DNA from 3 places in the Paenarthrobacter sp. NyZ202 genome. Region 1 is predicted to be linked to each of the others. Evidence: riboswitches for the same ligand, from Rfam matches in the RefSeq annotation. Region 1 holds a riboswitch; each other region holds the start of a gene.
What was found. Region 1 has a riboswitch for thiamine pyrophosphate ahead of ACPFL9_RS18365 (ECF transporter S component). Riboswitches for the same ligand answer to the same signal wherever they lie in the genome.

Region 1 (2,194 bases):
CTAACCTCACCTACAGCGTGCACCAGGCACCGTTCCCGGGCGCAAGGGGAGCGTTATCGGCGGTTTTCCCTGTCTTTCAGGAAGGCCGCCATGGAACCCCGGGGTGCCAGGACGGGAACTACGGGGTGCCGGGCGCCCCACACAGCATCCACGGTGCCCAGGCTCGCAAGTTCCTTGAGCAGGTAGTAGGTGGGTGGCATGAGGTGGAGCGTGCCTTCGGCTTCAGCGGAGAGGACGCCGGCCACGGGCATCCAGAGCGACTGCCAGGCTTCCGTTGTTTGGTGTTGGGGCGCTGCCCCGTCACGGGCCTTAGCGACGTAGAAGTAGGTGTCAAAGCGCTTGGGCATGTCCACCGGGGTCACCCAGTTGGCCCACGGACGCAGATCTGCAGGCTCAAGCGTGAGTCCGGCTTCCTCCTGCACCTCGCGGAGGGCGGCAGTCAGCACGGTGCCCGCTTCCCGGATGGCTTGGTCCGGGTTGGCGGCGATGGATGCTTCCGACCACGCATCGGCGTGCCCTGCCAGCAACTCCTGCGGGTAGTCCCACCCTTCACTGTCCGCGGCATCCACGCGGCCTCCGGGAAAGACCACCATGCCCGCGGCGAAGTCCATGGTGGACACACGGTGCTGGACGAAGACCTCGAGCCCGTCGGCGGCGTCCCTGAGCAGGATCACGCTGGCAGCGAGCCGTGGTTCGGGTGCAGGCTGGCCTAAGCCGGGATGATCCGTCATGAAGTCATTCTCTCAGGTGTGCATGAGAGAGGAAGCCGCCAAACGGGCCGGGAGAAACCGCAACCCATTATGACTGCCACCGAGGGCCAACGCACGGACCCGGGTGTAAACTGGACCTCGCCCATCAGGGCAGATTGATAACGACAGGGGAGCGCCGCCGTCGAACCCTGCAGGGATGCAGGTGACGCGAGGGCGCTGAGAGTGCGGACAGCCGCAGACCCTCGAACCTGATCCGGTTAGTACCGGCGCAAGGGAGTCGAGCTTCTCAGAGTGTCCGGAACACCGGTGGCGCATGCCTGCCGGGAATCCGGGGAGCACTTTCCCCTCCTGTAACCTCAGGAGGCAAAGAAATGACCACGGCAAGCGTGAAGAAGACCAGTTACAACTGGCGTGTAGTAGACATCGTGGTGGCAGCTTTGATCGCCATCGCCGGCGGCGTGATCTTCTGGGCATGGTCCCAGGGCGCCGCGATCGTATCCATTCCCATGAACGCGGCCTACCCGCCCTTGACAGGCCTGATCGCCGGCGGCTGGATGATCCCCGCAGTCCTGGGCATGCTGATCATCCGCAAACCCGGCGCCGCGCTGTTCTGCGAGGCTGTGGCCGCGACGGGTGAGCTGATCATGGGTTCCCAGTACGGCACCACCGTGCTGATTTCCGGCGTCCTGCAGGGCCTGGGTGCCGAGCTGGTGTTTGCTGCGTTCCGCTACAAGAAGTTCAACCTCCCCACGGCGCTGCTGGCCGGTGCCGGTGCGGGCCTCTTCTGCGGCCTCAACGACTCCTTCATGCCGTGGGGCTGGAACATCGCCTACGAGGCCGTGGACAAGCTGGCCTACATCGCGTTCTGCACGTTGTCCGGCGCCATCATTGCCGGTGCCCTGTCCTGGGTCGCCACCCGCGGCCTGGCCAAAACCGGCGTGTTGAGCGCCTTCGCATCGCGCAAGGCCGCCTCGGAGCCCGTCTTCAACTGATGGCCGCAACGAGCACCGGCAGGCCTGCCGCCATCTCCGCCGAGGGCTGGGGTTGGCGGCACGCCGGCCGGACCACACCTGCCATCCAGGGCCTTGACCTCCGCATCGATCCGGGCGAGCGGGTGTTGCTGTTGGGTCCCTCCGGTGCGGGCAAGTCGACCTTGCTGCACGCGCTGGCCGGGGTCCTGGGCGAGGAAGAGGATGATTCGGACGAGACCGGTTCACTCCTGCTGGACGGTGCTTCGCCGCGGGAACAACGCGGCCGCGCCGGATTGATGCAGCAGGATCCCGAAACGCAGGTGGTCTTGTCCCGGATTGGCGACGACGTCGCCTTCGGAGCCGAAAACCTTGCCGTGCCCCGTGACCGGATCTGGACCCGGGTTCATGAAGCGCTCGATGACGTGGGGTTGCGTACCGCTGATGGCGGCGGTTTGGCATTGGATCACCCGACGGCGGCACTCTCCGGCGGCCAAAAGCAGCGGCTTGCGCTGG
Region 2 (2,194 bases), 910 kb from region 1:
GGAGTTGCGGGCGACGGCGACACCCAGCTTGCCGCCGTCGGCCGCCTGACCGCGGTGGTCCAGGGCGCGGCCGGTGACGTCGCTGACGAGGGTGCTGACGGATGCGTCGTCCGGCACTGAACGGGCAGTGCCATTGAGTTTGATGTTCATGCGGGTTCCTTGATCGACGTGCGTGGTGCGGGAGGAAGTTCATGCTGTGCAGTTGGCGCAAAACGGTCCGGTGCGAACCGCGACCAGCGCGGGTCGCTGGAGCCGCCCAGCAGCCCGCCCACGATCTTTGCCGCGACCGGGGTGAGGAGGACGCCGTGGCGGAAGAAGCCGGTGGCGATGACCAGTCCGGGAACCTCCCCACTGCCGCCGGTCACCCGTCCCAGCAGGGGTGCGTTGTCCGGTGTGCCTGGCCGTGCACGTGCCGTGGCCTCGAGCAACTCGAGTTCGGCGACGGCGGGCACCAGGACCTGGGCATCGCGAAGGAGCTGGTAGACACCTCCGGCTGAGACTGCGTTGGACGTGGCAGAAAGGTTGTCTTCGCGCTGCGTTGCCCCGATGACCACAGTCCCGTCGTCACGCGGGACGATGTAGACCGGGACCCCGCGCACCATTCCCCGGACCGTGGCTGTCACGAGCGGGCGCAGGTGCTCCGGTACGCGAAGCCGCAGGATATCCCCGTAGACGGGACGAACGGGAAGGGACAGCCCATCAGGGAGTCCTTCGAGCTTGCCGGCGCCGAGTCCGTTGGCCACCACCGTCTCCGCAGCCCGGACTTTGATGCCGGACTCCAGCCCCACACCCAGCACCCGGTCCTCCTCGCGGAGCAACCGGGTTGCGGACTCCGTCACCAGGAAACCGTCGGCGGCGCCGGCGACCCAGGTCCGGTCTTCCGGAGAATGGGAGGCCAGGACCGACATCAGGCCGGCGGCCAGCCTCCGCGGGTCCACCTGGTGGTCGGCGGGGATATCGAAAGCACAGGAAATTTGCGGGCTCAAAAGCGGTTCGCGCTCCCGCGCTTCCCGCAGGGCCAGGGGCGCCACGGCCAATCCGGCCGCAACCTGGGCCGACCGCAGATCGGTCAAGGCACGGCGGTCGGCAGCGTCGGCACCCACGCCAAGTGTCGGCGTCGTGCAGTAACCGATGGCTGTTCCACGTCCGGAGAGGTCCGCCGCGAAAGCCGGCCACAACCGGGCTGATTCCAGCATGAGTTCCAGGAGGTCTTCCTCCTGGTAATGGAGTTCGCTGACGGGGGCGAGCATGCCTGCTGCTGCGAAAGTGGCCCCCGTGGCAGGTGCGGGATCGACCACCACCACCGAACGGCCGGCCGCCCGGGCCTCGTGCGCGATGCCCAATCCGATGATCCCGCCACCGATGACGATCACATCTGCTTCAAGGTCCGGTGCTGTTTCCGGAACGGGCCGGGGTACGACCATGTTTTTCCCTTCCCTACGCCGGTATTACCCGGATCAGGTCAAGCGGTCGGCGCTGAAGCCCTCTCAGCCGGGCAGTCATATGACGCTGCCACGGCTCCCGCAGTACGAGCCCAGTTTAGAGGAACTACTCTGGTTTCCATGACCCAGCCCAACGCCATTGCTTCTGCCCGCCTCTACCTGTGCACCGACGCACGCCAGGAGAAGGAGGACTTTGCGGACTTTGTGGACGCCGCCTTCGCCGGTGGCGTGGACATCATCCAGCTCCGGGACAAGTCCCTGGAGGCCGGCCGGGAGCTGGAGCTCCTGGAGGTCCTCGGCAAGGCCGCTGCACGCCACGGAAAGTTGTGGGCGGTCAACGACCGGGCCGATGTTGCCAGTGTTTCCGGGGCTCCGGTCTTCCACATCGGCCAGAAGGACCTTCCGCTTCCGGCCGCCCGGCAGCTCCTGCCCGGTGCTGCGATCGGCCTCTCCACCCACACTCCGGAACAGGCCGATGCCGCCATTGCGGCGTCGCAGGTGCCGGGCGGGCTGGACTATTTCTGTGTCGGACCCGTATGGGCCACTCCCACAAAACCCGGTCGCGCGGCCGTTGGACTGGAGCTGGTCACATTTGCCGCAGAAGCAGTGGAACGGGCCCGCGGGAACGACGCCGCGGGCGCTGATCTGCCCTGGTTCGCCATCGGCGGGATCGACCTCGGCAACGTCGAGAACGTAGTGGCCGCAGGTGCCGCAAGGATCGTGGTGGTCCGTGCCATCACGGAGGCGGACGA
Region 3 (2,194 bases), 1.3 Mb from region 1:
GCGACCCGCGCTGCCCTGGCCACGATCGCTGCCGCCGCCCATGCCGCACACCTGCACGACGACGAGGTCCACCGTGCCGAGGAAGCGGCCCGCGCAGCGGCGCAGGCCGGAGATGCAGCTGAAGCCAAGGAAGCACCTGCCGGGCAGGCTCCCATGGAGGATTCGTCCGCCAGGGAATCGGCCTCTGCGTCCAAGGAAGGCCGGACCGCGCCTGTCCTGCGGTTCGGCGGCGAGGAAGTTGCACTGCCGTTCGTTGAACACCAGGAGGAACCGCAGCCGGCCAAGCCGACCATGAGCCTGGATCTGTTGGCGGAAGCGTTCTCGCACCTGGGCGCCGCTCCAGAGCCCGAACCCCAGGCACCCGCTTCCGGTGGCGGTTCCGCCGAGGCCACGGGCGCAGTGGCAACCGGCCAGGATTCGGATACCGGACATGGCGTGGCGGAGTCCGGGGCGCGGGCCCGCGGCCGCCGCGGACGCCGGAACCGCAGCGCAAGCAGGGCCCAGGGTGCTGCCAACGAGACCAACATCGAGCACCATGAGACGGGTACTTCGGCGGGCGGTGGTTCCTCGCACGAAGCCAAGGCCCCGGCAAAACCTGCCGAAAAGCCTGCAGGCGAAGAGCCCATCATCCTCGGTGTCGGTGTCCCGGCCTCCGAGCTGTAGCTCTTCGGCGCTGATTGGCGCTCCAACCCGATAGGGATTGACGCGGCCCCCGGATTTTCCTGCACAGGCACACTGCAGCAGGATTCCGGGGGCCGCAGTCATATCCGTGGAGCAACTGCGCGTGGGTTTCGGAGGGCCGGTGTTTCCCGGCTAGTCTTGGGGATTGACACGGGGTGCCGGGCGTCGGGCCCGGCTGAGATCCAGACCCGTTGAACCTGTCCGGTTAGCACCGGCGAAGGGATGTCCCCATGACTTCTTTGTCGTCTTCTTCCGCCTACCCTGATTCTGCCGTCTACCCGGCAGCCCCCGGCCCTGTCAGGCCACCGCGTGTTCTGAGCATTGCAGGCTCGGATCCGTCCGGAGGAGCGGGAATCCAGGCAGACCTGAAGGCAATTTCTGCCCTCGGGGGTTACGGCATGGCCGCCGTCACCGCCCTCACCGCCCAAAATACCCTTGGCGTCAGCAGTGTCCATGTGCCGCCGGTGGAATTCCTGCGCCAGCAGTTGGAAGCGGTTGGCAGCGACATCACGATCGATGCCGTCAAGATCGGGATGTTGGGCGACGCGGAGGTCATTGACGAGGTCCGCAGCTGGCTCGGAAAGGTGCGTCCCGCCGTCGTGGTCCTTGATCCCGTGATGGTAGCCACCAGCGGCGACCGCCTCCTGAGGGAAACCGCTGAGGAAGCATTGCGTCATCTTCTGTCCCTGGCGGACCTGGTCACCCCCAACCTCCCCGAACTTGCCATGCTGCTCGGAGAACCTGAGGCCGCGGACTGGGCCTCGGCGCTCGACCAGGGAAAGCGCCTGGCCGCGGCTTGCGGAAATACCGTGCTGGTCAAAGGCGGGCACCTTGCCGGTGACGATTGCCCCGACGCCTTGGTCAACACGGGCGGTTTGCTGCGCCAGGACATCATCGAGGTTGGCGGACCGCGTGTCTACACCGGCAACAGCCACGGAACGGGCTGCTCGCTTTCATCGGCATTGGCCACCGTGCAGGCCCGGACCGGTGATTGGGAAGCTTCCCTTCGGGAAGTGAAGCCGTGGTTGCTGCAGGCACTCCGGGACGCTGACAGGCTGGAGGTCGGCCAGGGCAGCGGCCCCATCCATCATTTCCACCACCTTGAGGCCTCCGCAGCGCCGGGTACCTTCGCGACGCGGTTATGGGCAGAGGCGTCCAAGGAGCTCGGGGCCATCAACGCGTTGCCGTTTATCGAGGGGCTGGAATCGGGTGCGCTGCCAGAGTCCTGGTTCAACTACTACCTCGCCCAGGACGCGCTGTACCTCAACGGATACTCGCGGGTCCTGGCCAGGGCGGGGGCACTGGCTCCCAGCGAGGAAGAGCAGCTGTTCTGGGCCAAAGCCTCCCAGGTCTGCCTGGAGGTGGAATCGGAGTTGCACCGGAACTGGCTGGCCACGCGCCGCACCAGCCAGGCGACCGGGCCGGTTACCAAGTCCTATGTGGACCATCTCCTGGCGGCCTCGGCATCAGGCAGCTATGGTGTACTGCTCGCGGCGATCCTGCCCTGCTACTG

Region 2: it holds a riboswitch for thiamine pyrophosphate, as region 1 does, so the genes downstream of both, thiO (glycine oxidase ThiO) here and ACPFL9_RS18365 (ECF transporter S component) in region 1, are expected to answer to the same signal.
Region 3: it holds a riboswitch for thiamine pyrophosphate, as region 1 does, so the genes downstream of both, thiD (bifunctional hydroxymethylpyrimidine kinase/phosphomethylpyrimidine kinase) here and ACPFL9_RS18365 (ECF transporter S component) in region 1, are expected to answer to the same signal.

The regions. Positions count from the first base shown of each region.
Region 1 covers NZ_CP187556.1:3,957,203-3,959,396, reverse strand. The annotation lists gene ACPFL9_RS18370 (NUDIX hydrolase) at 54-731, opposite strand; TPP riboswitch at 867-1,003, shown strand; gene ACPFL9_RS18365 (ECF transporter S component) at 1,082-1,702, shown strand; gene ACPFL9_RS18360 (ABC transporter ATP-binding protein) at 1,702-2,194, shown strand, end outside.
Region 2 covers NZ_CP187556.1:3,051,960-3,054,153, forward strand. The annotation lists gene thiS (sulfur carrier protein ThiS) at 1-150, opposite strand, end outside; gene thiO (glycine oxidase ThiO) at 147-1,424, opposite strand; TPP riboswitch at 1,418-1,535, opposite strand; gene thiE (thiamine phosphate synthase) at 1,563-2,194, shown strand, end outside.
Region 3 covers NZ_CP187556.1:2,620,718-2,622,911, reverse strand. The annotation lists gene ACPFL9_RS12155 (Rne/Rng family ribonuclease) at 1-663, shown strand, start outside; TPP riboswitch at 823-921, shown strand; gene thiD (bifunctional hydroxymethylpyrimidine kinase/phosphomethylpyrimidine kinase) at 912-2,194, shown strand, end outside.